DNA from 3 places in the Streptomyces sp. NBC_00483 genome. Region 3 is predicted to be linked to each of the others. Evidence: riboswitches for the same ligand, from Rfam matches in the RefSeq annotation. Region 3 holds a riboswitch; each other region holds the start of a gene.

Region 1 (9,431 bases), 3.9 Mb from region 3:
CGCGGCCCTCACCCTGGAGGCCGCCGCCGGAACCGCCGGCCTGTCCCCGGCGCACCTCTCCCGCCTGGAGACCGGACAGCGTCAGCCTTCGCTCCCGATGCTGCTCTCACTCGCCCGTATCTACGGTACGACCGTATCCGAACTGCTCGGCGAGACCCCCGCCGACCGGGACGCGGTCGTGCGCGGCGGCACGATGGAGCCCACCGAGGCCGGGGGCTGGACGTACCGGCAGGCCGGGTCGCCCGGCCGCGGCATGCAGGCGTTGCAGGTCCACGCGCCGTACGGGTCCCAGGGCGATGTCGTACGAGTGCATCCGGGGGAGGAGTGGCTGTACGTCCTGTCGGGGCGCCTGCGGCTGCGGCTCGGGGACACGTCCTACCTGCTCGACCCGGGCGACAGTTCCCACTTCGACTCGCTCACCCCGCACCGCATCGCCGCCGTCGACGAGGGCGGCGTCGACTTCCTCTTCGTCCACACCCTGCTGCAGAGCCCGACGGCCGCGCTGTGCCTCGGCCCGTCGGCGGGACCGGTAAAGGAGACCCGTCATGGCTGACACGTCCGATGCGGCTCACACGGCTGACACGACCGGGTCGACCCCGGGGCCGGCCCGCCGCGACATAGAGGACAAGCTCCCGCGCGGCATTCTCGTTCGGGTCCTCGTGTACGTCTTCGCGGGGCATGCGCTGGCCGGGTTCATCTATTTGCTGTTCACGCTGGGCGGGAATCAGTGAGGCGGTACTCGGCGTGAGGCGGGACCCCCTACTGCAGTAGCACCTCCATATTGGCTCCTGGGTATGACGCCAGGCGCCCGACCGTTCTCGCACACTCCTCTCCGTCAGAGCGAGGAAGAGTACGAGAGGGCGGGACAGGGCCATGAGGCTACGCAGGGGCAAGCAGCGGACGATCGAGGACAACCGGCCGGAGGCGCGGGCCGGCACGCCGGGTCTCGCTGTCGAACTGCGCGGTGTGCGGCGGCAGTACGGGCGCGGTGCCGGTGCGGTGCACGCCCTTGCGGGCGTCGATCTCGCTCTGCCGCGCGGCACGTTCACGGCCGTGATGGGGCCGTCCGGTTCCGGCAAGTCCACCTTCCTGCAGTGCGCCGCCGGGCTCGACCGGCCGTCGGCGGGATCCGTGCATCTTGGTGGCACGGAGATCACCGGCATGAGCGAGAACCGGCTCACCGAGCTGCGCCGCAGCCGCCTCGGCTTCGTTTTCCAGGCGTTCAACCTGCTGCCGTCGCTGACCGTGGAGCAGAACGTGCTGCTGCCCTTGCGTCTCGCCGGGCGCCGCCAGGACCGCCGCCGGGCGGCCGCGATGCTCGCGCAGGTCGGACTCGCGGACAAGGCGCGGCGCCGGCCCGGCGAACTCTCCGGTGGCCAGCAGCAGCGGGTGGCCATCGCCCGCGCCCTGGTCACGAACCCCGACGTGGTGTTCGCCGACGAGCCCACCGGCGCCCTCGACACAGGCACCGCCGCCGAGGTCCTGGGCCTGCTCCGCAACGCCGTCGACCACCTCGGTGCCACCGTCGTCATGGTCACGCACGACCCGGCCGCGGCCGCCTGGGCCGACCGCGTGCTGTTCCTCGCCGACGGCGCCTTCGCCGACAGCCTGGAGCGCGGTTCGGCGGAGCAGATCGCGGCGCGGATGGCGACGCTCGCCGCCCGCACCTCCCGCGCGGGCGCGATGGCGGGGGCGGCGGCATGAGGAGCCTTGGCCCCAACGGCCTCGCGCGGGCGGCCGTACGCTTCAAACCCGCCTCGTTCGCAGGCACATTCGTCGCGCTGCTGATGTCGGCTCTGATCGTCGCGGCCTGCGGCACCCTGCTGGAGACGGGTGTACGTGCTTCGGTTCCGGCGGAGCGGTACGCGAGGGCGCAGGTCGTGGCGGCGGCCGACCAGTCCGCGCGGGTCGTCGCCGACACCGTCGACGGTCCCGAGGAATCCGCGTACCCGCTGCCGGACACCGCGCGCGTGGACGCGGGGCTCGCGGCGAAGGCGGCCCGGGCGCCGGGTGCCGAGGCGGCGGTGGCGGACTTCACCTTCCCGGTGCGGCAGGGCTCCTCCTCGCCCAGCACGCTCACCGGCCACGGCTGGGGCTCGCACGCCTTCACCGGGACCGCGCTGTCGGCGGGCGCCGCGCCGCGCACGGGAGAGGTGGCGCTCGACGCCGCCGCGGCCCGAAGCGCGAAGGTCGGCGTCGGCGACACTGTGACGCTCGAAACGGCGGCGGGACGCGCGGAGTTCAGGGTGTCCGGTCTTGCCGAGGCCGGGGCCGGGGACACCACGGCGGCAGGCACGGCGGCCAGCGGCGGAGCCACGGCCTGGTTCGCCGATGCGGAGGCCCCGGCGCTGTCCGGGCACCCCGGCAAGGCCGACGCCATCGCCGTACTGGCCAAGGACGGCGCGGACACCGGCGCCCTCGCCACCGCCGTCGAGAAGGCCCTGACCGGCTCCGGCGCACAGGTGCTCACCGGTGACGACCGCGGCGAGGTCGAGGACCACGGCCTCGCGTACGCCAAGGAGACGCTCACCGCACTTGGCGGTTCCTTCGGCGGGATCGCCACGCTGGTCGCCGTCTTCACCGCGGCCGGCACGGTCGCCCTCTCCGTCGGCCAGCGCACCCGCGAGTTCGCGCTGCTGCGTGCTGTCGGCGCCACCCCACGGCAGATCCGCCGGGCGGTCGCCTCCGAGGCGCTGCTCGTCGCGCCGCTCGCCGGGGTGCTCGGGTGCCTGCCGGGCATCGGGCTCGCGCACTGGTGGTTCGGGCAGCTGAAGGACCGCGGGGCCGTCCCGCAGGCGGTCGAGCTGCACGTCTCGTGGATCCCGCTGGTCGCGGCCGTCGGGACCGGGCTGCTCACGGCGCTCGGTGCCGGGTGGATCGCCGGGCGCAGGCCCGCGAAGATCAAGCCGGGTCAGGCGCTCGCCGAGGCCTCGGTGGAGCGGCTGCGCCCGGGCGTCATCCGTACGGTGCTCGGGGTCGCGGCCCTCGGCGGCGGATCGGCGCTCGCCGGCGTCGCGGCCTCCACCGCCGGAGCCGACGCGGCGAACGCCTCGCTCGGCGTCGTCATGCTCTTCATGCTCGCCGTCTCGCTGCTCGGCCCGCTGGTGGCCCGGCTGTGCGCGGCGCTCTTCGGCCTACTGCTGCGCGGGGGAGGGGCCTCGGCCTCGCTGGCGGCCGCCAATTCCCGGTCGAATTCCCGGCGGTTGGCCTCCGCGATCACGCCGATCGTGCTGGCGATGGCCTTCGCCTCGACGCTGGTCTTCATGCACACGAGCGAGAGCAAGGTCTCCGCGGACCAGTTGCGCGAGGGCATCACGGCGGACCACGTCGTCACCAACCCGGCGGGCCTGCCCGCGGGCGCCGCCGACCGGGCCGCCCACGCTCCCGGCGTGGACGCGGCCGTGAGCCTGCTCGACACGCAGGTGCTCGTACCGGTCGACTCGGGCGGCGAGACGTCGTTGCAGGCAACGGCGACCCAGGGCATCTCGGGCTCCGGCGCCGAGCTGGCCAAGGTGCAGGACCTGGATGTGCGCGGCGGCAGCCTGGACCGCGTGGGCGCGGGCCGCATCGCCATCGACAAGACCCTTGCCACGGCGGCGAAGGTGAAGGTCGGCGACAAGCTGCCGCTCTACCTCCCCGACGGCACGAAGGCCCGCCCGGAAGTCGCCGCGGTCTACGGCCGGGGCCTCGGCCTGGCGGCGGTGACCATGGACCGCGCGTCCCTGGCCGGCCACGTCACCTCGGGCTTCGACGGCACGCTACTGGTGCGCGGCGGCGATGCCGAGCCGCTCACCGCACTGGGCAGGGTCACCGATGCCTCGGGCTATGCCGTCGCGCAGAGCGTGGACAGCGAACTGGGGGCCTGGTCCAACTACATGATGGCCGCGGTCCTGGGCGGCTTCGCCGCCGTCGCGGCGGTCAACACCCTGGTGATGACGGTCCTGGACCGCCGTCGCGAACTCACCGTGCTCCGCCTTGTCGGCTCCACGCGCCGCCAGGTGCTGCGGATGCTCCACTGGGAGAGCCTGCTGGTGTCGGCGGCGGGGGTGGCGCTCGGCACCACCATCGCGCTGATCACGCTGACCCCGATGATGCGCGGCATGACGGGGGAGTCCCCGTACATACCACCGCTGCTGTACGGCACGTTCGCCGCGAGCGCGGTGTGCCTCGGTCTGCTCGCCGTAACCCTCCCTGCCCGCGCGGCACTTCGCGACAGGGAGGGGTGACGTCGGGTCCGCGGCTCGGGCCCGGGGCCACGGCTCAGGCCCGGGCTTCGGTCGAGAGGGCGGTGGCGGGCCTCAGGTGCCGGGCCTCAGGTGCCGGGCCTCAGTCGAGAAGGCGCTCGCGCAGCCGCTCGCGCGTCGCCGAGGTGAGCTTCAGGCCCTCTTCGAGGTAGCGGTCCGTGCTGCCCCACAGTTCGTCGATCGTTTCGAGGCCCGCGTTGAGGTATTCGATGCGGGCGTCGAAGAGCGGGCTGAGCAGCTCCATGATCTCGGCGGAGTAGGCGTCCTTCGCGGTGGCGCTGCGGCGCACGTCGTAGCGGCGGTGCTTCTCGTTGGACTTGAGGTAGTCCGCCTCGATGGCGTCGCGCTCCACGCCCACCGCGAGCAGCGTCACCGCGATCGACAGGCCCGCGCGGTCCTTGCCCGCCGCGCAGTGCATCAGCGCGGGGAGGCCGTCCTCGGCGAGGGAGTGCAGCACGCGGCTGTGCTCGGCGGTGCGCTCCTTGATCATGGTGCGGTAGGAGTCCACGAGCCGGTTCGCCGCGCGGCCCTCGGAGAGGATCTGGCGGAGCTGGTCGATGTTGCCGTCGCGGACCATGGTCCAGAATTCGGCGCCGTCGGCCGGGTCGTTGAGCGGCAGGTTCAGATTGCGCACGCCGGGCAGTTCGACATCCGCGCCTTCCAGCTTCTGGTCCGCTGCGTTGCGGAAGTCGAAGACCGTGTGCAGACCGAGGGAGGAGAGGAAGGTCGAGTCCTCGGCCGTGGCGTGGGCGAGGTGACCGCTGCGGAACAGTACGCCCTGGCGCACGCGCCGGCCGTCCACGGTGGGCAGGCCGCCCACATCTCGGAAGTTGCGCACTCCGGTCAGCTCGGGCTCGGTGGACGGTGCGTGCTGCGTCACAGGGGCTCCTCCCAATCGGTGCACCGGCGTTGGGTCGCCGGCGGGCGCGCTCATGACGATACGACATCGGTTCCACAGGCAACCATCTGTCCGATTCGCCCCGTTCTGTATCAACTGTGCATGGATCGAAGGGGCTTGTGGGCGTGTGCGTGACCGGCTTCATGTTCGTGACGCTGCGTGCCGGGCGGCCCGGATTGCCTCCCCAGTGATCCCCGAAGGTATGGCGTTGGTAAAGCGAGAAATGTCGACGCAGGGTTACACAGGGAAGCCTCAGAAACCCAAGGAATTGCCGTCGCAGGTGAATTCGGGGTTTGTCGTCGCCATTGCCGTTCGCCTACGGTCACCAATCAATCCGGTCGGAACGCCTAGTCCTGCCGCCGCCCGGATTCCTTTCGACTACCCGTCACGGCAGGAGCGGGGGACCCACACGCACGACGCCGCGTAGGGATTTCCCGAAGCGGCTTGGGGTGAAGCCGTGCCCGTACCCCGGGCGCGGCCGGGCATCTCCAGCCCGAACCCGACAGCTCACCTCGTAGGCGACGGAGAGGAAATTCAGCATGCCCGCAAAGGGAAAGCACCGCCTTTCGACCTCCCAGCGCATCGCCCGTGTCGCCGCCGTCGCCTCCGCCGGTGGAGCCGCGCTCGCCCTGCCGCTGATGGGCGCCACCGGCGCGCAGGCCGCGACGTCCGGCGGTACCGCCGACGCCACGACGTACACCGTCAAGGCCGGTGACACGCTCTCGAAGATCGCCAAGGCGCAGGACGTCGACGGCGGCTGGAAGAAGCTCTACGAGGACAACAAGGACGCCGTCGGCTCCGACGCGGACCACCTCAAGATCGGCGTCAAGCTCGCCGTCGGCGGCGCGGCCGACAGCGACTCCGGCTCCGAGGGTGCGGCCACCGCCACGCAGGCGAGTGCCAAGACCACCGCCTCCGGCGACTACGCGGCGCCGGTCGACGGTGCCAAGGGCACGGGCTACGGCAGCTCCGGCTCCATGTGGTCCAGCGGCAGCCACACCGGCGCCGACTTCTCGGTGCCGACCGGCACCTCCGTGAAGGCGATCGCCGACGGCACCGTCGTCTCGACCGGCTCGGGCGGCGCGTACGGCAACGAGGTCGTCGTCGAGCACGCCGACGGCCACTTCTCCCAGTACGGCCACCTGTCCTCGATCGGCGTCGCCCAGGGCGACACCGTGACGGCCGGCCAGGAGATCGCCAAGTCCGGCGCGACGGGCAACGTCACGGGACCGCACCTGCACTTCGAGGTCCGCACCACCGCGGACTACGGCTCGGACATCGACCCGATCGCGTACCTGAGCGAGCACGGCGTGAACGCCTGAGGCATCTCGTAGCGGTCGCGACCGCTCGCTCACTTCGGCGCCCGGGGCTGTCCCCCGGGCGCCGAAGTGCGTTCCCGCGCTTATTCCCCAGGTGGCGAGTGGGTTATCTCACCACGCGTCAACCCCTGGCTACGGTCGCGTAGGTCACAGTCGAGGGTGAAAGATGTGTGGTCGTGGCAAACGAATCGAGAGCACTCACGGAGACACTCAACGGCACGATCCGGTCCTACGCGGCCGTGGGCGACAGCTTCACCGAAGGAGTCGGTGACCCCGGGCCCGACGGGAAGTTCGCGGGCTGGGCCGACCGGCTCGCCGTCCTCCTGGACGACCGCGTCCCCGAGGACACCTTCAAGTACGCGAACCTGGCCGTGCGCGGCAAGCTCCTCGACCAGGTCGTCGCGGACCAGGTCCCGAAGGCGGTCGAGCTCGCCCCCGACCTGGTGACCCTGGTCGCCGGCGGCAACGACATCATCCGCCCCGGCACCGACCCGGACGACGTGGCCGAACGCTTCGAGAAGGCCGTCGCCCGGCTCTCCGACGCCGTGGGCACCGTCATGGTGGCCACCGGCTTCGACACCCGTGACGTGGCCGTGCTCAAGCACCTGCGCGGCAAGATCGCCACGTACAACATGCATGTGCGGGCGATCGCCGACCGGCACGGCTGTCTGATGCTCGACCTGTGGTCCCTGAAGTCCATCCAGGACCGCAGGGCCTGGGACGACGACCGCCTCCACCTGTCGCCCGAGGGGCACACGCGGGTGGCGCTGCGCGCCGGTCAGGCGCTGGGCATCGACGTGCCGGCCGACCCCGAGCAGGCGTGGCCGCTGCTCCCGCCCCGCGGCACGTTCGAGGTGCGGCGCGACGACATGCACTGGGCGCGCGAGTTCCTGGTGCCGTGGATCGGGCGCCGGCTGCGAGGCGAGTCCTCCGGCGACCGGGTACAGGCGAAGGGCTTCGTGGACCCGCACGCGGTGAAGGCGCACCTGGAGGCGGCGTCCTGACGCGTTGAACCTCGGCGGTGCGGTGGCGCTGACGGCCTCCCGTCAGCGCCCCGCCCCGGTCAACTCCGCGCGCTCGAGCCCCAGTTCGCGGGCGAGCGCCTCATCCACCCACTCCTGCATACGGGCCCGCGAAACCGCGGCCGGCCTGGCGCGCCCGTCGTCGTATGCCGTCAGCTGCACGGCGAGCCCGTCGAGCAGCGCCGTGAGCCGCAGCGCCGCCGCCATCGGGTCGGGGCAGACGAACTCGCCCGCCACCACGCCCTCGGCGACCACCTCGGCGAGCGCCGCCTTCCACTGCCGGTCGAGGTCCCGCGTGACCTCCCGCAGCGCGGGCTCGCGCAGCGCCGCCGCCCAGCCCTCGATCCACAGCCGCCACCCCTTGGCCTGACCCGTCGGCGCGTACCAGCGCACCGCGGCGCGCAGCCGCTTCAGGGCCGTCGTGCGGCGACCGAGCAGCTTGCGCAGATGGGCCAGGTCGCTCTCGGCGGCGTGCGCGAACGCGGCCGCGACGAGCTTCTCCTTCGTCGAGAAGTGGTACAGCACCAGCGCGTTGCTCACGCCGAGCGCCGATGCCACGTCGGCGATGCGCACGGCGGCCACCCCGCGCACCTCGATCTGCTCGATGGCGGCCTTCAACAGCTCTTCGCGCCGCTCGGCCACGCTCAACCGGACTCTGGTCACGCCGCAAGCCTAGTTGTTCTCGGGTGTCGACTCGTTCACGTGCAGGACTCTTGACGCCTCGCAGTCGTACAGGTCACAGTCGCATCACGTTCCACTACTGACTGTCCGTTCAGTCAATAAGTCGGTCGGTCGGGGGTAAGCGCGGCCTGAGCAAAACCCGAAGTGCTGTCAGTGCCGTCCTCGTTCGTTCTCGCTGTTCTCGCCAGGAGCAATCGTGACCCAAGCGCCATCCCTCTCGCCGACCCCGCCCGCCGGGGACGAGCCCGACCTCTCCGAAGGCTGGGGCGAGCAGCGCTCACGGCTGCGCAAGGATCTGCGCCGGCTGGACGTGCTGTTCTTCCTCATCTGCACGCTCGTCGGCCTGGACACCATCGGATCCGTCGCCGCACAGGGCCCGCAGGGCCTGACCTGGATGGTCATCCTGGCGGTCCTCTTCTTCCTCCCCTACGGGCTACTCGTCGCCGAACTCGGCTCGGCCTTCCCCGTGCAGGGCGGCCCGTACGTGTGGACGCGCCTGGCCTTCGGCCGGCTCGTCGCGGGCGTCAACCAGCTCCTCTACTGGATCTCCAACCCGGTCTGGGTGGGCGGCAGCCTGTGCATCATCGCGCTGACCACCTGGGAGGAGTTCTTCACGCCGCTGCCGGGCTTCTGGAAGTACGTCGCCGGGTTCGTGTTCATCTGGGGCGGTGCGCTCGCCGTGGTGCAGTCCGTACGCATCGGCAAGTGGGTGCCCATCGCGGGCGCCGTCGCGCGCGTCGTGCTGCTCGGCTTCTTCCTCGTGTCCGTCGTCGTCTACGCCGCCGAACATGGCGTGCACGCCCTACCCGCGGGCGAATTCACGCCTACGTATGCGGGCTTCGTGGCGCTCGTCCCGGTGCTCATCTTCAACTACGTAGGCTTCGAACTGCCCAGCTCGGCCGCCGAGGAGATGAAGAACCCGCGCCGTGACATCCCCCTGTCGATCCTGCGCTCCGGGCTCGCCGCCGTGCTCCTCTACGGAGGCCCCATCCTCGGCATCCTGTTCGTCCTGCCCAGCCAGGAGATCGGCAGCCTGGGCGGCTTCATCGACGCCTGCAAGGCCGTCTTCACCGTCTACGGCGGCTCCATCGCGGCCGACGGCACGGTGACGCTGACCGGGCTCGGCGCCGTATTCGGCGGCGTCGCCGCGGCGGGCCTCATCATCGGCCTGCTCACCTCCGGTGTCACCTGGGCCATGGGCGCCCACCGCGCGCAGGCCGTGGCGTGCGCGGACGGCGCGGGTCCGGCCTGGCTGGGCCGCATCTCC
Region 2 (9,431 bases), 2.8 Mb from region 3:
TCCGCCGTCGTGATGGGCCTGATCCGCGCGGTGCCGCCGTCGCGCAGCACCACGTCGGCCTCCCAGTGGGCGGGGTACGCATGCCGGTCCGACGGGGTCTCCATGCCGCAAGAGTAGGGCCGGGCACCGACAGACGGCGGTCGGTCGTACGGGTCGCGGCCCGTGCGTACGGAGGGCACCCTATGGAGGACCGAAGGGCCGTGCCGGTGAGGACCTGGGTCCGCGTCACGCACGCCTCCCGATATGGAACACTGGTCTAGACAACCGTGAGACACCTGAAGGGCAGCATCACATGGCTGAGCGCCGCGTCAACGTCGGCTGGGCCGAGGGCCTCCACGCCCGCCCCGCTTCCATCTTCGTCCGCGCTGCCACGGCGGCCGGTGTTCCCGTGACGATCGCCAAGGCCGACGGCAACCCCGTCAACGCCGCCTCCATGCTGGCGGTGCTCGGCCTGGGCGCGCAGGGCGGCGAGGAGATCGTGCTGGCTTCCGACGCCGAGGGCGCGGACGCCGCGCTCGACCGTCTGGCGAAGCTGGTCGCGGAGGGGCTCGAGGAGCTTCCCGAGACCGTCTGACACAAAGACAAAAAGCAGTACGGCTGAGCCGCGCGTTCCCCTTCGGGGCGCGCGGCTTTTTCGTTCACTATTGCGGCGCGAATTGGGCAGCTGGAAATGGGCGGCAGGAAATAGGCAGCGGGAATTCATCCGCGCCTCGTTCAACCCATTCACCGAATAGTGCACTTCTTTGTATACGGCGCTGTTGTTAAACCTGACGCCCCACTGTGTTGACTGCATGTTGCGAAGTCCTCACATGCTCGCCCGCGCGGGGGACGCGCAGCCTGTGGGCGGCCGTCGCGCGCTCCGCGTGCAGGGTGGCCAGGGCGCGGGCACGCTCCGCGTCGCCCCGTGCCACGGCGTCGACGATGGCGCCGTGCTCGGCCCAGGACTCGGCCGGCCGGGCCGGGCTCTCCACGGCGTACATCCAGGCGATCTTGTGGCGGAGCTGGGTGAGCAGGGTGATCAGGCCGGGGCTGCCGGAGGCCTGGGCGAGCGTCTCGTGGAACCAGCTGCCGAGGGAGCGCAGATCCTCGCTCTGACCTCGCCGGGAGCGCTCCTGCCCCAGCCTGACCAGGCCACGCAGCACCTTGAGGTGAGCCTCGGTGCGGCGCTGCGCGGCGCGGGCGGCGCCCATGGGTTCGAGCAGCATGCGGATCTCCAGGAGGTCGGCCGCCTCCCGCTCGGTGGGTTCGGCCACGCACGCGCCCGCGTGCCTGCGCGTGACGACGAACCCCTCCGCCTCCAGGGTCCGCAGCGCCTCGCGGACGGGCACGCGCGAGACCCCGTAGCGACGCGCGAGCAGTTCCTCGGTGAGCCTGCCGCCGCGCTCGTAGACGCCGGCGACGATGTCGTCGCGGATCGCTGTGCATACCGACTGCGCGGGAATGCGCATGACTCGACCTCCGCCTCAATGCCCGCGATACGCGGTCGATTGACGCCCGGTCAAGCGCGAATGACACGTGGCCGGAACGTTTACCCGGTGACTCTATTCCACCGGACTTGAATTTCCGACGAGGGAACTGAATCCAGGGATATTTTTTGGACAGTGCAGACCCGCGCACGCGAAAGCCCCGGCTCGGTGAGCCGGGGCTTTCGTGGAGTGTGCCTGACGGGTCAGACGTTCACACCGTGCTGGCGCAGGTACGCGACGGGGTCGATGTCCGAGCCGTAGTCGGGGCCGGTGCGGGCCTCGAAGTGGAGGTGCGGGCCCGTCACGTTGCCGGTGGCGCCGGAGAGGCCGATCTGCTGGCCGGGGGTGACGTCCTGGCCGACGGAGACGCCGATCGAGGACATGTGACCGTACTGGGTGTACGTACCGTCCTTCATCTTGATCACGACGTTGTTGCCGTACGAGCCGCCCCAGCCGGCCTCGACGACGGTGCCCATGCCGACCGCGTGCACCGAAGTGCCGCTGGAGGCGTGGAAGTCGATGCCGGTGTGGCTACCGGAGGACCACAGTCCGCTGCCGGCCTGGTAGGCGGTGGAGACGTACGAGCCGGAGATCGGCGACACGAAGCTGTTCAGGCGCTTGCGCTCGGCCTCGCGGGCGGCGCGCTCCTTGGCCTCGCGCTCCTTCTGGGCCTTCTCGGCTGCCCGCTTCTTGGCCTCCGCCTCGGCCTTGCGCTTGGCCTCCTCGGCCTTCTTCTTGGCCTCGGCCTCGGCCTTCGCCTTGGCGGCGGCCTTCTGCTGCGCGGTGGCCTGCGCGTCGATCTGCTCGGCCAGGGAGTCGCCGATGGCCACGGCCTGCGTGAGGCCGTCGTGCGGGGCTATCGCGGTGTCGGCGGCGAGTGCGGGGGCGGCGAGGCCACCCACCACGCCCGTCGTGGTGATTGCGGCGACGCCGGCGACCTGAGCGGTGGTACGCGTCAGGCGGCTGGGACGGCGGTGCTTCCCGGTGGCACGGGTGAACGCCATGAAGTGGCTGATCCTTTCCTTCCTTCTCGCCTACCGGGTTAGCTGACGGGTTCGGAGCAGGAAGGTCTCCTACAGGCCCCCTCCCCTTACGGGAAGAGCGCCCGATTCACCCCAGGGACTTCGGTGGGTCCCCGGCTCCCCTGGCTCGCACCATGGGGACTCGGCGATGACTGTCCGGTGTCGCGGGCGCGACGTACGTCTGGCGGACAGCCGGAGGGAACGCTAAGCGGGGCGTCTTTGGATCGACAAACAGAACCCGGCTTTTGTAGTGCACGCCACAGGGCAGACAGGCAACCACTACATCAATTCGGACATTTGTGATCGTGTGGTGATTGAAGATGATCGTGACGGACGCCACGAAGCCCCGGCGGCCGATGCCGGCGCCGGGGCTTCGTGGTGTGCCGCGGGAGAGGAACTCAGCCCGCGACCACCGTGACTTCGCCGATGCCGAGCGCCTTGACCGGCTCCTCGATCTGCGCGGCGTCACCCACCAGGATCGTCACCAGGCGATCCGCCGGGAACGCGCTCACGACGGCGGCCGTGGCCTCCACGGTGCCCGTGGCGGCCAGTTGCCGGTACACCTGCGCCTGGAAGTCGTCGGGCAGGTGCTGCTCGACCTGGTCGGCGAGGGTGCTCGCGACGGCCGCGGCGGTCTCGAACTTCAGCGGGGCCACACCCACCAAGTTCTGTACGGCGGTGTCCCGTTCGGCATCCGTGAGCCCCTCGGCCGCCAGCGTGCGCAGGACCTTCCACAGGTCGTCGAGCGCGGGCCCGGTGTTCGGAGTGTCCACCGAGCCGCTGATGGCGAGCATCGCGGCGCCGCTGCCGTCGGGCGCGGAGCGCAGCACCTGGGCGAAGGACCGCACTCCGTAGGTGTAGCCCTTCTCCTCGCGCAGGACGCGGTCCAGGCGCGACGTGAGAGTGCCGCCCAGGCAGTACGTGCCGAGGATCTGCGCGGCCCACACACGGTCGTGCTTGTCCGGTCCGACCCGGCCCATGAGCAACTGCGTCTGCACGGCACCGGGACGGTCCACGATGATCACGCGGCCGGTGTCGTCGGCGACGACCGGCGGCACGGGGCGCGGCTCGGCGGTGTCGCCGGTCCAGGCGCCGAGCGTGTCGGCGAGGAGGGCGTCCAGGTCGATGCCCGTCAGGTCGCCCACGACGACGGCCGTGGCGGTGGCGGGGCGTACGTGCCGGTCGTAGAAGGCGCGCACGGCCGCCGCGTCAATGGCCGAGACGGTCTCCTCGGTGCCCTGGCGCGGGCGCGACATGCGCGCGTCGGCCGGGAAGAGCTGCTTGGAGAGCTCCTTGGCGGCGCGCCGGGCCGGGTTGGCGGCCTCGTGCGGGATCTCGTCCAGGCGGTTGCGGACGAGGCGCTCGATCTCGCTGTCGTCGAAGGCGGGGGCCCGCAGGGCGTCGGCCAGGAGGGCGAGGCCCTTGGAGAGGCGGGAGGCCGGCACTTCGAGGGAGGCACGGACGCCGGGGTGGTCGGCGTGCGCGTCCATCGTGGCGCCGCAGCGCTCCAGCTCGGCGGCGAACTCCTCGGCGGAGTGCTTGTCCGTGCCTTCGTTGAAGGCACGCGCCATGATCGTCGAGACGCCGTCGAGGCCCTTCGGTTCCGCGTCAAGCGGTGCGTCCAGGTGCACCTCCACGGCGATGACCTGCTGTCCCGGCCGGTGGCAGCGCAGCACCGTCAGGCCGTTGGGGAGCGCGCCGCGCTCCGGGGCCGGGAACGCCCAGGGCTTGGGCTCGCCCGCCTGCGGCCGCGGGTGGAAGTCCATGTTCGCGAGCTGCTCGGTCACTGGCCCGCCTCCTCAGCGATCTCGGCGTTCTCGGTGTCGGCGGGCGCGGTCGGCTCGTACACGAGGGACGCGCGGTTGTCGGGACGCAGGCGCGCCTTGGCGATCTCCTGGACCTCCTCCGCGGTCACGTCCAGAACGCGTCCCACGGCGGTCAGGGCGAGCTGCGGGTCGCCGAACAGGACGGCGTAGCGACACAGCTCGTCGGCGCGCCCGGAGACCGTGCCCAGGCGGTCCAGCCACTCGCGCTCCAACTGGGCCTGGGCGCGCTCCATTTCCTCAGGGCTCGGGCCCTCCTCGGCGAACCGGGCGAGCTCCTCGTCGACGGCGGCCTCGATGACCGGCACCTCGACGTCTCCGGAGGTCTTCACGTCCAGCCAGCCCAGCGAGGGCGCTCCGGCGAGGCGCAACAGGCCGAAACCGGCCGCCACGGCGGTGCGGTCACGGCGTACGAGCCGGTTGTACAGGCGCGAGGACTCGCCGCCGCCGAGGACGGTGAGGGCGAGGTCGGCGGCGTCGCACGCGCGCGTGCCGTCCAGCGGGAGCCGGTAGGCCGACATCAGGGCACGCGCCGGCACCTCCTCCTCGATGACCTCGCGCTGCTGCTCGCCGATGACCTCCGGGAGGGCACCGTCGCGCGGGGCGGGCTTGCCGTCATGGCCGGGGATGGAGCCGAAGTACCGCTCGACCCAGGCCAGCGTCTGCTCCGGGTCAATGTCGCCGACGATCGACAGCACCGCGTTGTTGGGCGCGTAGTAGGTGCGGAAGAAGTTCCGCGCGTCTTCAAGGGTGGCCGCGTCCAGGTCGGCCATGGAGCCGATGGGCGTGTGGTGGTACGGGTGCCCCTCGGGGTACATGAGGGCGGTCAGCTTCTCGAACGCCGTGCCGTAGGGCACGTTGTCGTAGCGCTGGCGCCGCTCGTTCTTCACGACGTCCCGCTGGTTCTCCATCGACTCGTCGTCGAGGGCCGTGAGGAGCGAGCCCATGCGGTCGGCCTCGAGCCACAGCGCGAGCTCCAGCTGGTGGGCGGGCATGGTCTCGAAATAGTTGGTGCGCTCGAAGCTCGTCGTACCGTTGAGCGAGCCGCCCGCGCCCTGGACGAACTCGAAGTGCCCGTTGCCGTGCACCTGCTTCGAGCCCTGGAACATCAGGTGCTCGAAGAGGTGAGCCAGGCCCGTACGGCCCTTGACCTCGTGGCGCGAGCCGACGTCGTACCAGAGGCAGACCGCCGCGACCGGGGTCAGATGATCCTCGGAGAGCACCACGCGCAGGCCGTTGGCCAGCCGGTGCTCGGTCGCTGTCAGGCCGCCGGAGCCGGCCTCGGCGGTGGCCGTGTGACCCATGGGCATGTACGTCCCTTCGATCGCGGTGCAACGCGAATTCGCGGTGAGCTCTGGACTGCGGCAGGTCCTGGAACACTGAACTGCTGCGAGTGCTGCCACTGTATGCAAGCGTGCTGGCACCTGGCGAAGTTCCCGCCTGGGCTACGCCGTGAGCGAGCAGGCGGCCCTCTCGGTGCCCTGCGACACCCGGTACTGAAGGGCCGCGAGCGGCGTTGTCAGTGCGGCGGTCCACAATGGTCCGCGACAGTTCCCGTTCATGTAACCGTTCTTGTAGGTGAAGGAGCCGCAGCAGCGATGGCCCGCCGCAGCACGAAGACCCCGCCGCCCGACGACTTCGAGGAGAAGATCCTCGACGTCGACGTGGTCGACGAAATGCAGGGCTCCTACCTGGAGTACGCGTACTCGGTCATCTACTCACGCGCCCTGCCCGACGCCCGCGACGGGATGAAGCCCGTCCACCGTCGGATCGTCTACCAGATGAACGAGATGGGCCTGCGCCCCGAGCGCGGCTACGTGAAGTGCGCCCGCGTCGTCGGCGAGGTCATGGGTAAGTTGCACCCCCATGGCGACTCGTCGATCTACGACGCCCTGGTGCGCCTCGCCCAGCCGTTCTCCATGCGCGTCCCGCTGGTGGACGGGCACGGGAACTTCGGCTCCCTGGGCAATGACGACCGCCCGGCCGCCATGCGTTACACCGAGTGCCGCCCGGACGCCGCCGCGTCCCTCATGACGGAGTCGATCGACGAGAACACCGTCGACTTCGTCGCGAACTACGACGGCCAGGAGCAGGAGCCGCTCGTCCTCCCGGCGGCATACCCGAACCTGCTGGTGAACGGCGCGTCGGGCATCGCGGTCGGCATGGCGACGAACATGGCGCCGCACAACCTGGGTGAAGTGATCGCCGCCGCGCGGCACTTGATCCGGCACCCGGGCGCCGACCTCGACACGCTCATGAAGTACGTTCCGGGGCCCGACCTTCCGACGGGCGGCCGGATCGTCGGCCTGTCCGGCATCAGGGACGCGTACGAGACGGGCCGCGGCACGTTCAAGATCCGCTCGACGGTCTCCGTGGAGAACGTGACGGCGCGCCGCAAGGGCCTCGTCGTCACCGAGCTGCCCTTCGCGGTCGGCCCCGAGAAGGTCATCTCGAAGATCAAGGAACTGGTCGGTTCCAAGAAGCTCCAGGGCATCGCCGACGTCAAGGACCTCACGGACCGCGAGCACGGCCTGCGCCTGGTCATCGAGATCAAGAACGGCTTCGTGCCGGAGGCCGTCCTGGAGCAGCTCTACAAGCTGACGGCCATGGAGGAGTCCTTCGGCATCAACAACGTGGCGCTGGTGGACGGCCAGCCGCTCACCCTCGGCCTCAAGGAACTCCTCGAGGTCTACCTGGACCACCGCTTCGACGTGGTGCGCCGTCGCAGCGAGTTCCGCCGCAGCAAGAAGCAGGACCGGCTCCACCTGGTGGAGGGCCTCCTCGTCGCCCTGGTGGACATCGACGAGGTCATCCGCATCATCCGCTCCAGCGACAACAGCGCGCAGGCCAAGGAGCGCCTGATCGAGCGCTTCTCGCTGAGCGAGATCCAGACGCAGTACATCCTGGACACGCCGCTGCGCCGCCTCACCAAGTTCGACCGCATCGAGCTGGACGCGGAGCGCGACAAGCTCAACGGCGAGATCGACGAGCTGACCGGCATCCTCGATTCCGACTCCGAGCTGCGCAAGCTGGTCTCCACCGAACTGGCCGCCGTGTCCAAGAAGTTCGGCGACGACCGGCGCACGGTGCTCCTGGAGTCGGCCGGCGCCCCGGTGTCGGCGGTTCCGCTCCAGGTCGCCGACGACCCGTGCCGCGTGCTGCTCTCCTCGACCGGGCTGCTCGCCCGTACGGCGAACGGCGATCCCTTCACCGAAGGTGAGGACACCAAGCGCACGAAGCACGACGTGATCGTCTCCTCGGTCCCCGCGACGACTCGCGGCGAGATCGGCGCCGTCACGTCCGAAGGACGCCTGCTGCGCCTGAACGTGGTCGACCTGCCTCAGCTCCCGGACTCGGCCTCCGCGCCGAATCTCTCCGGAGGCGCCCCGGTCTCCGAGTTCCTCTCCTCCTTGGAGGCGGACGAGACGGTCGTGTGTCTCATGACCCTGGACGAGTCCTCGCCCGGTCTGGCGATCGGCACCGAACAGGGCATCGTGAAACGCGTGGTGCCCGACTATCCGTCCCACAAGGAGGAGCTGGAGGTCATCACCCTCAAGGACGGTGACCGCATCGTCGGCGCCGCGGAGCTGCGCACCGGTGAGGAAGACCTGGTCTTCATCACGGACGACGCACAGCTGCTGCGCTTCCAGGCCTCCATCGTGCGCCCGCAGGGCCGCGCGGCGGGCGGCATGTCCGGCGTGAAGCTGGCGACAGGAGCGAAGGTCATCTCGTTCACCACGATCGACCCGGCGGTCGACGCGGTGGTGTTCACCGTGGCCGGATCGCGCGGCACGCTGGACGACTCGGTGCAGACGACGGCCAAGCTCACGCCGTTCGACCAGTACCCGAGGAAGGGGCGTGCCACGGGCGGCGTCCGCTGTCAGCGCTTCCTGAAGGGCGAGGACTGTCTGAGCCTGGCCTGGGCCGGGCCGGCACCCGCGCGTGCGGCGCAGAAGAACGGCACGCCGGCCGAGCTGCCCGAGATGGACCCGCGCCGCGACGGTTCGGGCGTGTCGCTGCCGAAGACGGTGGCGTCGACGGCGGGTCCGGTCTAGGAACGCGGGAGCGGGTCAGGAGCGAGGTCGGCCTGGGGGTCGACGTAGTCCGCGACCTCCTCCGCCTCGCCCTTGTCCTGCACGTAGCGGAGAACGCCCCACATGCCCTGCTCGTCCACGGTGTGTGGGGCGTCGCTCTTGGCGGCGTCGAGCTGCTTGCCGAGGTCGGTCGTGTCGATGCCGGATCCGATCAGGACGAGCTGGGTGAGGCGCTCCTCTTCGCTCGGCCACGGCTCCGGGTAGAACCTCAGGAAGCGCCCCACGGCATGCACGGCGTACCGGTTGCCCGTGTCGCCCGCGCCGAAGTCGACATATCCCTTGATGCGGTAGAGCCCCTCGGGCCTGCTGTCGAGGAACGCGGTCAGCCGGCGGGGGTCCATGGGCACTTCGGAGCTGAACGCGACACTGTCGTAGGCGGCGTGCAGATGCGTGTCGTGCGCCGCGCGGCTGCCCTGGTCGTCATCCTCGTCATCCTCGACACCGTCGTCATGCCGGTGCAGATCGTCGAAGGACAGCTGCCCGATCCGCTCCCCGGTGGGGCGGCAGTCGAAGAGCAGCGCCGGGTCGATGCGCCCGTACGACGCGGAGACAACGGCGGCCCGGCCGGCCGCGGCCCGCACGGCGCCCAGGACCCGCTCACGCTCGTCCGGGCCGACGCGATCGCCCTTGTTCACCACGACGAGGTCCGCGATCCCCAGGTGCCGCTCCACCTCGGGGTGCTTCTCGCGGGTGGCGTCGAACTCGGCGGTGTCGACGACCTCGATCAACCCTCCGTACACGATCCGCGGGTTGTCGCTGGCCAGCACCATGCGCACGAGTTCTTGAGGCTCAGCGATGCCGCTCGCCTCGATCACGATGACGTCAATGGCATGCATGTCATTGACAGGCCGAGTCAACTTCTCCAGATACACGTCAAGTTCACTGGCATCCACCGCGCAACACAGACATCCGTTGCCGAGCGCGACCGTCGAGTCGCCCAGTTGTCCGGCGACCGCCATGGCGTCGATCTCGATCGACCCAAAGTCGTTGACGATCGCCCCGATCCGGGTGCCGCCGCTGCGGTGC
Region 3 (9,431 bases):
CTCACCCTGACCGCCTGCTCGTCCGGCGGCTCCCACGACTCCGACGACGCCGGCAAGACCGCCTCCAAGACCTCCCGGGACCCCGACGCCGGACTCGCGAAGGGGGCCCGACTGAAGTCGGCGCTCGCGCCCGCGTCGTTCTTCGGCGCCGGCTACCGGATCGACCAGGACGCCGCCCGCGACACCGGCGACACCTACCAGGAGCCGAGCAGCGACCCGGCCGCCCTGAGCAAGCCGGACTGCACCAAGCTCGGCGGCACCAGCTGGCTCGCCCTCACCGGCGACGAGGGCGTCTCCTTCGCACAGAACGACTACGCGAACGAGAAGACCACCGCCGACATCGCACAGCAGGCAGACGTCTTCCGCGGCAAGACCGCGGCCACCGTCATGCGGCACCTCCAGAAGGCCGTCGCCTCCTGCCCCACCTACAAGGACGCCGACACCAAGAGCGACGTAAAGGTGGCGGGCACAGCGACGTCCGGGCTCGGCGACGAGGCGTACACCATCACCCTCACCGACCCGGCGTGGGAGAACGGTACGACCCTGATCGCCGTACGCACTGGAAGCGCCGTCGTGACTGTCATGTCGACGGACGGCCACGACAACGGCGCGGCCACGGCGAAGAAGCTGGCCGCGAAGGACACCACCGCCGTCGCCGCCCTCAACTGACGCCGTCCCCCACCCACCCGCCCGCGTACGACGAAGGAAGACGCATGCCCACATCGGTCCGGCACCGGCGCTCCCGCACCCGCCGCCGCCTCGCCATCGGCGCGGTCGGCGCCGCCGTCCTCGCGGGCGGGATCACGGTCCAGCAGTCCCTCGCCTCCACGACCTCCTGGCCCGCGGCGAAGTACTACACCGGCCGCGCCTTCGACGCCTGCACGGCGCCCTCCACCTCAGCCATGAAGGCCTGGCACACCGGCTTCTACGGCGCGGCGGCCGTCTACGTGGGCGGCAAGAACCGCGGCTGCACCCAGGCCAACCTCACCGCTTCCTGGGTCAAGACCGTCAACTCCCAGGGCTGGAAGCTGATTCCGCTCTATGTGGGCGCGCAACCGTCCTGCGCGAGCGGCACCAACCCGGAGAGGATGACCTCCACGACCGCCGCCTCCCTCGGTGCCACCGACGGCGCCGACGCCGTCGCCAAGGCGTCCGCGCTCGGCATGAAGGCGGGCAGTGCGCTCTACCTCGACATGGAGGCGTACGACACCACGAACTCCTCCTGCAACACGGCCGTTCTCACGTACATCCGCAACTGGCAGAAGGCGGTCCACGGGAAGTACTACCGGACCGGCATGTACGGGTTCTCCAGCTCCAGCGCCAAGGCCGTCGCCACGACGACCGACCGCACGAACCTGCCGGGCAACCTCTGGTACGCAAAGTGGGACAAGGTGAACACGGCCACCACGGACTGGCCGTTCGCCTCCACCCTGTGGACCGGCCGCCACCGGGGCCACCAGTACCTGGTCAACAGCAAGGAGTCGCGCGGCGGTTACGCGATCACCGTCGACCGCGACGCGTGGGACGCGCCGGTGGCCGTGGTCGGCTGAGCGCCGGTCGATACCTCGACCCGCGGCGAATCGTTGTCGAATAGGTGGCCTAGCAAGCGGCCACTGCCTAACATCGATCAACGCCGGACTTTGTGCGCCCGCCCGTCACCCGACCACCACCCCTGGTGGACGCGCTTCGCGCGGCGGGATGCCCACAAACTCTTCGCAGGGAGGCCCACCTTGCACCGCCGCAACAGCCGCCGGACCGCGCTCGTCCTGTCCGCCGCCGCCATCGCCGCAGTACCCGCCCTGACCGCCTGTGGCAGCGAAGCGCACCCCGGTGCCGCGGCCGTCGTCGGCGGCCAGCGGATCACCGTCTCGCAACTGGAGAGCCGGGTGAACGAGGTGCGGGACGCGCAGCAGACCGCCACCAAGGACTCCGCGCAGTACGAACAGGCCATCGCCAAGACCGGCGGCCTCACCCGCAACACGCTGCACACGATGGTCCTCGACCGCGTTCTGCACCGCGCCGCCACCGACGCGGGCATCTCCGTCACCCGCAAGGAGATGCAGAGCATGCGGTCGGGCCTGGAGCAACAGGCGGGCGGCGCGAAGGCGTTGGAGGTCGCCTGGCTCCAGCAGTACAACATCCCGCCGAACCGGCTCACCGAGAGCCTGCGCACCGAGATCGAGGCGCAGAAGCTGTCGACCGCGCTCGGCGCGGACATGCAGACCCCCCAGGGCAAGGCCGTCTTCTGGAAGGCGCTCTCCAGCGCCTCCAAGGAGCTGAACGTCGACCTCAACCCCCGCTACGGGACCTGGGACGTCACCAAGAACAGCCGGGTCGACGCGAAGACGCCGTGGCTGAAGCAGATCACCAAGGAAGCCCCGGCCCAGCAGCAGACGACGTAGGGCCGGGGGAGGCGGGGTTGTCAGTGGCCTGCGTTACGTTCGAGGGGTGAACGAACCCGAGGCGCACGACCACGACACCCCCGCCGACGCAGGCGACATCGCCGGCCGCGTCGTCCTGCTCACCACCAGCCACCGGGTCGCCCCCGGGCTCCTCTCCTGGCAGGCGTGGCAGGCGCTGCGCACGGCCGACGAGGTGCTGTGCGCCGACTCCGCGCACCCGCAGCTGCCGTACGTGAAGGACGCGGGCGTCCAGGTGACGATCGCCTCGCCCACCGCCCGCGAGCTCGTCGACCGCTGCGCCGACGGCGGGCGGGCGCTCGTCGTCCTCGCCACCGCCGAGGGCGACCGGCAGCTCACGGACGGCCTGGCGCGCCTCGCGGGCTCGGGCCGCGAACAGATGCCGAACCTCGAACTGCTCCCCGGCTCCTACGACCTGCCGGGCGCCCGCCTCCTCGACCTCGTCCAGGTCATGGACCGCATCCGCCGCGAATGCCCCTGGTCGAAGCAGCGCACCCACGAGGACCTCGCCAAGTACGCGATCGAGGAGGCGTACGAGCTGGTCGAGGCCATCGAGACGGACGACCGGGAGGAACTGCGCGAGGAGCTCGGCGACGTACTCCTCCAGGTCGTCTTCCACGCGCGCATCGCCGAGGAGGACGCCGACGAGCCGTTCTCGGTGGACGACGTGGCGGGCGGCATCGTCGACAAGCTCATCCACCGCCACCCGCACGTCTTCGGCGACGACACCGCCACGACCCCCGAAGAGGTCAAGGAGCACTGGCTGCGCACCAAGGCGGAGGAGAAGCGCCGCGCCTCGGTCACGGACGGCGTCCCGGTGGGCCAGCCGGGCCTCGCCCTCGCCGCCAAGCTCGGCTCGCGGGTGCGCACGGCGGGCCTGGACGTCCCGGTCCCCACGGGCGAGGGCGTCGGCTACGAACTCCTGGCCCTCGCCCTGCACGCCGAGGCGGAGGGCGTGGACCCGGAGGCGGCGCTCAGAGCCGCCGCCCGCGCCTACCGTGATGCGGTGCGGACCACCGAGGGGCTCACCGACCAGTAGGGGCGGCTACGGTCGGGTGGTGACCGAGAGCCCCACCCCCTCCAGCGCCCCCGAACTCTTCAGCTGGGAGTTCGCAAGCAACCCGTACCCCGCCTACGCCTGGCTGCGCGAGCACGCCCCCGTGCACCGCACCACGCTGCCGAGCGGCGTCGAGGCCTGGCTGGTCACCCGGTACGCGGACGCCCGCCAGGCGCTCGCCGACCAACGGCTCAGCAAGAACGCGGACCACCACGACGAGCGGAGCCCCGCCAAGGGCAAGACGGGCATCCCCGGCGAACGCCAGGCCGAGCTGACGACCCATCTCCTCAACATCGACCCGCCGGACCACACCCGCCTGCGCCGCCTCGTCTCGAAGGCGTTCACCCCACGCCGGGTCGCCGAATTCGCGCCGCGCGTCCAGCAGTTGACGGACGACCTCATCGACGCCTTCGCGGCCAAGGGCGAAGCCGACCTCATCCACGACTTCGCCTTCCCCCTCCCCATCTACGCCATCTGCGACCTGCTCGGCGTCCCCCGCGAGGACCAGGACGACTTCCGCGAGTGGGCAGGCATGATGATCCGCCACGGCGGTGGACCGCGCGGCGGGGTGGGACGCGCGGTGAAGCGGATCCGCGCGTACCTGGTGGAGCTGATCCACCGCAAGCGCGGCGACCTCACCGACGACCTGATCTCCGAGCTGATCCGCGCCTCCGACCACGGCGAACACCTCACGGAGAACGAGGTGGCGGCCATGTGTTTCGTGCTGCTCTTCGCCGGTTTTGAAACTACGGTCAACCTGATCGGCAATGGCACGTACGCCCTGCTCACACACCCCGACCAGCGTGAGCGCCTGCAGAGGTCGATCGCGGCGGGGGAGACGGGGCTGTTGGCGACCGGGATCGAGGAACTGCTGCGCTTCGACGGCCCGGTGGAGATGGCCACGTGGCGCTTCGCCAGGGAGCCGCTGACCATCGGCGGCCAGGAGATCGGCGTGGGCGACCCGGTCCTCGTCGTGCTCGCCGCCGCCGACCGCGACCCGGCGCGCTTCACAGAACCCGACACCCTCGACCTCTCCCGCCGCGACAACCAGCACCTCGGCTACGGACACGGCATCCACTACTGCCTCGGCGCCCCGCTCGCCCGCCTGGAGGGACAGACCGCCCTCGCCACCCTCCTGACCCGCCTCCCGGACCTGCGACTTGCGGTGGAACCTACCGATTTGCGGTGGCGCGGCGGCCTCATCATGCGCGGACTGCGCACGCTCCCGGTGGAGTTCACCCCGCGTCAGATCCCCACCGGAACCGACGGGTCAGCTGACGGACCGTCAACACTGTGACTTTCACGTGATCTACGCTGCATCGACTTGTGACAGGCGTTCGAGTGCCGCTACGTTCACGGATCATCGCGACACATGCACAACTCGCACCACTTGCACTACCCGTCGCGCGTAGCAGCATCAGTCTCGCGAAAGGCAAACGCATGCTCTCCGGGAACGGTCGTCACCGTCGCCCCCGTCAGGCCCCTGCTCTCGTCGTCGCCGCCGGGGTCGCCGGCAGCGCCATCGCGATCCCGCTGTTCGCCGCGAGCGGCGCGAGCGCCGCGACCACGCAGGCGTGGGACAAGCTCGCCGAGTGCGAGAGCGGTGGGCAGTGGAGCCTGGACGCCGGTAACGGCTACTACGGCGGACTCCAGTTCACGCAGGAGAGATGGGAGGAGTACGGGGGGCTCGACTACGCCCCGCGTGCCGACCAGGCCAGCCGCTCGCAGCAGATATCCGTTGCCGAGAAGGTTCTTGACGACAAGGGCGTGAGCGCCTGGCCGATGTGCTCGCTCACCGCCGACCTCACCAAGGACGACGACTCGGCGGACGTCGACCCGGGCGTGTCCGCGTCGCCGCAGCCGTCCGAGTCCTCCGCTTCGTCCGACACCGATGCCGACAGCAAGTCGGACGAGGGTGGCGACAAGAGCGCCGACGAGGACGCCGACAAGGCGGGCTCCACGGACGCGACGGATTCGAGCGAATCGAGCGATCCGGGCGACTCGACCGAATCGGCGGATTCGGGAGACAAGGGTCACGACGAGGCGGAGGGCTCCGACGCGTCGGACAAGGCCTCGGCGGACGAGTCGGGCGATACCTCCGGTAACAAGGCCGAGGAGTCCTCGACCTCTTCAAGTGACAAGTCCCACGCGCCTTCTGACGACGCCGCCTCCGAGACGGCCCCGCCGTCCGCCTCGCCCTCCGGCGAGACGCAGGACAGCGCCACGTCGGGCCGCCACCGCGGCGACCGCGCCGACGAGGGCGGCTCCGACTCCCGTACGGGAGAGGGGCGTCACGCCTCGCGCGACGACAAGCGCGACGGCGACACGTACAAGGTGCACGCCGGCGACAACCTCTGGGACATCGCGAAGGCCCAGGACGTGCACGGCGGATGGGATGCGCTCTACGAGCGGAACAAGGAGACGGTCGGTACCGACCCAGACCTCATCCTTCCTGGTCAGAGCCTGGATCTTGGGGACGGATCGGACAAAAAGTAGCGGGAGTTCGGGGCGGTTGAAGGGGCTTTGTCCGATATTGATCAAGTGAGACATGGGTCTCAAAGCCCCTGATCGACTTTGAAATCGGACGGATCGACCGCTTACGTTCGTGACCGCTCGCTTCAGCGGGCCCCGATGGACGTCACGCCGAATCCTGCCAACGTCCGTACGGGAACAGTCGACGCGTATGCGCCGTAGGCAGGAGCGGGGGACCCAGGTAAGTGCCCTTCCGGGAGACCGGACGGGCTTGGGGTTAAGCAGCGCACAAGGATGCGTCTGCCGGGCACTCACTGGCCCGAACCCGACAGCTCACCTCGCAGGCGTCGGTGAGGAGATATCTCCATGCTGTTTTCCGGCAAGAACAAGCACCGCCGCCCGTCCAAGGCCGTCCGCGTCGCCACGCTCGGCGGTGTCGCCGCTGCCGCCGTCGCCGTGCCGCTGATGGGTGCGACGTCCGCCTCCGCCGCGACCACGTCCGAGTGGGACCAGGTCGCGCAGTGCGAGTCCGGTGGCAACTGGTCCACGAACACCGGCAACGGTTTCTACGGCGGCCTCCAGTTCTCGTCCTCCACCTGGTCCGCCTACGGCGGCGACCAGTACGCCTCCTCCGCCGACCAGGCCTCCAAGGCCCAGCAGATAGCCGTCGGCGAGAAGGTCCTCGCCTCCCAGGGCAACGGTGCCTGGCCGAACTGCGGCTCGGGCCTGTCCTCCACCCCGAACGAGGGTGGCGCCGACGACTCGTCCTCGCAGCAGCAGGACACCCAGAAGCAGGACACCCAGAGCACGCAGCAGCAGGACACGCAGCAGCGTGCCGACCGCTCCGAGCAGCGCGAGCAGCCGAAGCAGGAGGCCCCGAAGCAGGAGGCCCCGAAGCAGGAGGCGGCTCCGAAGCAGGACACCGTCACCACCCCGACCGGCAACAAGGTCGAGAAGGGTGACGGCGAGTACAAGGTCAAGTCCGGTGACACCCTCAGCAAGATCGCCGAGGCGCACGACACGACCTGGCAGCAGCTGTTCCAGAAGAACAAGGACATCGTCAAGGACGCCAACCTGATCTACCCGGGTCAGCAGCTGCACCTCAGCTAAGACGTCCGGTCCGCAGAGGACCACCGGTCCGCACAGGACCACCCCAGGCCCTCCCAGGCCGTCAGGTACGGGCTCGGCATCGGCGGACGCCGAGCCCCGCCGCACCCCGTCCCCACGGGTCGCTCACTTCGGCGACCTCCGTCCCGGCACAGCCGGGGCGGAGGTCGCTGTTTTTGTTCAGTTAAGGAACATTTCGCTATCGGCGTTGTCCACGAGGCGGGCGTTCGGATGGCCGATGCCCGCGAGCCGGTTACGCTCAGGGGTGCGGGACCACGTACCAAGCAGCCGCCCGCATAGCCTGCGTCACATCCAAGAAGGAGATGCTCGTGCCGTCCATCGACGTCGTCGTAGCCCGGGAAATCCTGGACTCCCGAGGCAACCCCACGGTCGAGGTCGAGGTCGGCCTCGACGACGGGAGCACCGGCCGTGCCGCCGTCCCGTCGGGTGCCTCCACCGGTGCCTTCGAGGCCATCGAACTCCGTGACGGTGACCCCAACCGTTACCTCGGCAAGGGTGTCGAGAAGGCCGTCCTCGCCGTCATCGAGCAGATCGGCCCGGAGCTGGTCGGTTACGACGCCACCGAGCAGCGCCTGATCGACCAGGCGATGTTCGACCTGGACGCGACCGACAACAAGGGCTCGCTCGGCGCCAACGCGATCCTCGGCGTCTCGCTCGCCGTCGCGCACGCCGCTTCCGAGGCCTCCGACCTGCCGCTGTTCCGCTACCTCGGTGGTCCGAACGCGCACCTGCTGCCCGTCCCGATGATGAACATCCTGAACGGTGGGTCGCACGCCGACTCCAACGTCGACATCCAGGAGTTCATGATCGCCCCGATCGGCGCGGAGTCCTTCTCCGAGGCCCTTCGCTGGGGCGCCGAGGTCTACCACACGCTGAAGAAGGTCCTGAAGAGCAAGGGCCTGGCCACCGGCCTCGGCGACGAGGGCGGCTTCGCGCCGAACCTCGACTCCAACCGTGCCGCCCTGGACCTCATCCTTGAGGCGATCAAGGAGGCCGGTTACGTTCCCGGCCAGCAGATCGCGCTCGCGCTGGACGTCGCCGCCTCCGAGTTCTACAAGGACGGCAAGTACCAGTTCGAGGGCAAGGAGCGCTCCGCCGCCGAGATGACGGAGTACTACGAGGAGCTCGTCTCCGCGTACCCGCTCGTCTCCATCGAGGACCCGCTGTACGAGGACGACTGGGCCGGCTGGAACGTCATCACCGAGAAGCTGGGCGACAAGGTCCAGCTCGTCGGCGACGACCTCTTCGTCACCAACCCGGAGCGCCTGGCCCGCGGCATCGAGGAGAACTCGGCGAACGCCCTGCTCGTGAAGGTGAACCAGATCGGTTCGCTGACCGAGACCCTGGACGCCGTCGAGCTCGCGCAGCGCAACGGCTTCAAGTGCATGATGTCGCACCGCTCCGGCGAGACCGAGGACGTCACCATCGCCGACCTCGCCGTCGCCACCAACTGCGGCCAGATCAAGACCGGCGCCCCGGCCCGCTCCGAGCGCGTCGCCAAGTACAACCAGCTCCTGCGCATCGAGGAGATCCTGGACGACGCGGCGGTCTACGCCGGCCGTTCGGCCTTCCCGCGCTTCAAGGGCTGAGCCTCACTGAGGTAGCAGTTACGTACGTCCCCGCACTCGGTCCCGTACCGTGTGCGGGGACGTACGTACGTGAGCGGGGAGGCGGGAGCAGGCGATGCCCGGAAAGGTACGGGACAGGGACTCCAGAGATCGCTTCTCGACGGCCACCCGCCTGCGCGTCCTGGGTGAGCAGACCGCCGAGCGCGTCTACCGCTCGCAGAGCAAGCGGCAGGCCCGCCGCTCCCGGCTCACCGGCCGCGCGGCCCTGCTCGCCCTCGTCCTGTGCACCCTCGTGGTCGCGCTCGCGTACCCGATAAGGCAGTACGTGTCGCAGCGCGGCGAGATCGAGGACCTGCAGCGCCAGCAGCAGGAGGCCAAGGAGCGGGTCGACAAGCTGCGCGACCAGAAGGCCCGCTGGCAGGACGACGCGTTCGCCGAGCAGCGCATCCGCGAGCGCCTGCACATGGTGATGCCGGGCGAGACCGGCTACGTGGTGCCGAACGAGCGCACCGCCGCCGCCGAGCGCGCCGAGCAGGGCGCGGAGGACCGCCCCTGGTACTCCAACGTCTGGGACGGCGTCGACAAGGCCGACCAGGCGGACAATTGACGTTCACCGCCGACAACTGACAATCACTGAAGGAACACCCGAGCGATGGAAACGCCCCCGCCGCAGACCGAGCCCACCGCGCCCACGGACGCCGACATCCAGGCGTTCAAGGAGCAGCTGGGGCGCCCGCCGCGCGGCCTGCGCGCCATCGCGCACCGCTGTCCCTGTGGCAACCCGGA

Evidence for each region. Region 3 has a riboswitch for cyclic di-AMP ahead of OHA73_RS18780 (transglycosylase family protein). Riboswitches for the same ligand answer to the same signal wherever they lie in the genome.
Region 1: linked by a shared signal. The riboswitch ahead of OHA73_RS36305 (LysM peptidoglycan-binding domain-containing M23 family metallopeptidase) and the one ahead of OHA73_RS18780 (transglycosylase family protein) in region 3 are both predicted to bind cyclic di-AMP.
Region 2: linked by a shared signal. The riboswitch ahead of OHA73_RS31615 (M23 family metallopeptidase) and the one ahead of OHA73_RS18780 (transglycosylase family protein) in region 3 are both predicted to bind cyclic di-AMP.

The regions. Positions count from the first base shown of each region.
Region 1 is NZ_CP107880.1:8,139,577-8,149,007, forward strand. It holds gene OHA73_RS36280 (helix-turn-helix domain-containing protein) at 1-553, shown strand, start outside; gene OHA73_RS36285 (DUF6126 family protein) at 546-731, shown strand; gene OHA73_RS36290 (ABC transporter ATP-binding protein) at 874-1,704, shown strand; gene OHA73_RS36295 (ABC transporter permease) at 1,701-4,226, shown strand; gene OHA73_RS36300 (tyrosine-protein phosphatase) at 4,327-5,124, opposite strand; cyclic di-AMP (ydaO/yuaA leader) riboswitch at 5,508-5,678, shown strand; gene OHA73_RS36305 (LysM peptidoglycan-binding domain-containing M23 family metallopeptidase) at 5,682-6,464, shown strand; gene OHA73_RS36310 (SGNH/GDSL hydrolase family protein) at 6,638-7,465, shown strand; gene OHA73_RS36315 (TetR/AcrR family transcriptional regulator) at 7,508-8,146, opposite strand; gene OHA73_RS36320 (APC family permease) at 8,361-9,431, shown strand, end outside.
Region 2 is NZ_CP107880.1:7,026,847-7,036,277, reverse strand. It holds gene OHA73_RS31630 (bifunctional acetate--CoA ligase family protein/GNAT family N-acetyltransferase) at 1-104, opposite strand, end outside; gene OHA73_RS31625 (HPr family phosphocarrier protein) at 293-574, shown strand; gene OHA73_RS31620 (GntR family transcriptional regulator) at 762-1,448, opposite strand; gene OHA73_RS31615 (M23 family metallopeptidase) at 1,670-2,470, opposite strand; cyclic di-AMP (ydaO/yuaA leader) riboswitch at 2,483-2,646, opposite strand; gene OHA73_RS31610 (M16 family metallopeptidase) at 2,887-4,254, opposite strand; gene OHA73_RS31605 (M16 family metallopeptidase) at 4,272-5,615, opposite strand; gene OHA73_RS31600 (DNA gyrase/topoisomerase IV subunit A) at 5,910-8,366, shown strand; gene OHA73_RS31595 (CobW family GTP-binding protein) at 8,363-9,431, opposite strand, start outside.
Region 3 is NZ_CP107880.1:4,257,496-4,266,926, reverse strand. It holds gene OHA73_RS18810 (hypothetical protein) at 1-669, shown strand, start outside; gene OHA73_RS18805 (glycoside hydrolase domain-containing protein) at 714-1,550, shown strand; gene OHA73_RS18800 (SurA N-terminal domain-containing protein) at 1,731-2,402, shown strand; gene OHA73_RS18795 (nucleoside triphosphate pyrophosphohydrolase) at 2,449-3,459, shown strand; gene OHA73_RS18790 (cytochrome P450 family protein) at 3,479-4,774, shown strand; gene OHA73_RS18785 (transglycosylase family protein) at 4,918-5,973, shown strand; cyclic di-AMP (ydaO/yuaA leader) riboswitch at 6,154-6,311, shown strand; gene OHA73_RS18780 (transglycosylase family protein) at 6,316-7,059, shown strand; gene eno (phosphopyruvate hydratase) at 7,386-8,666, shown strand; gene OHA73_RS18770 (FtsB family cell division protein) at 8,761-9,252, shown strand; gene OHA73_RS18765 (DUF501 domain-containing protein) at 9,298-9,431, shown strand, end outside.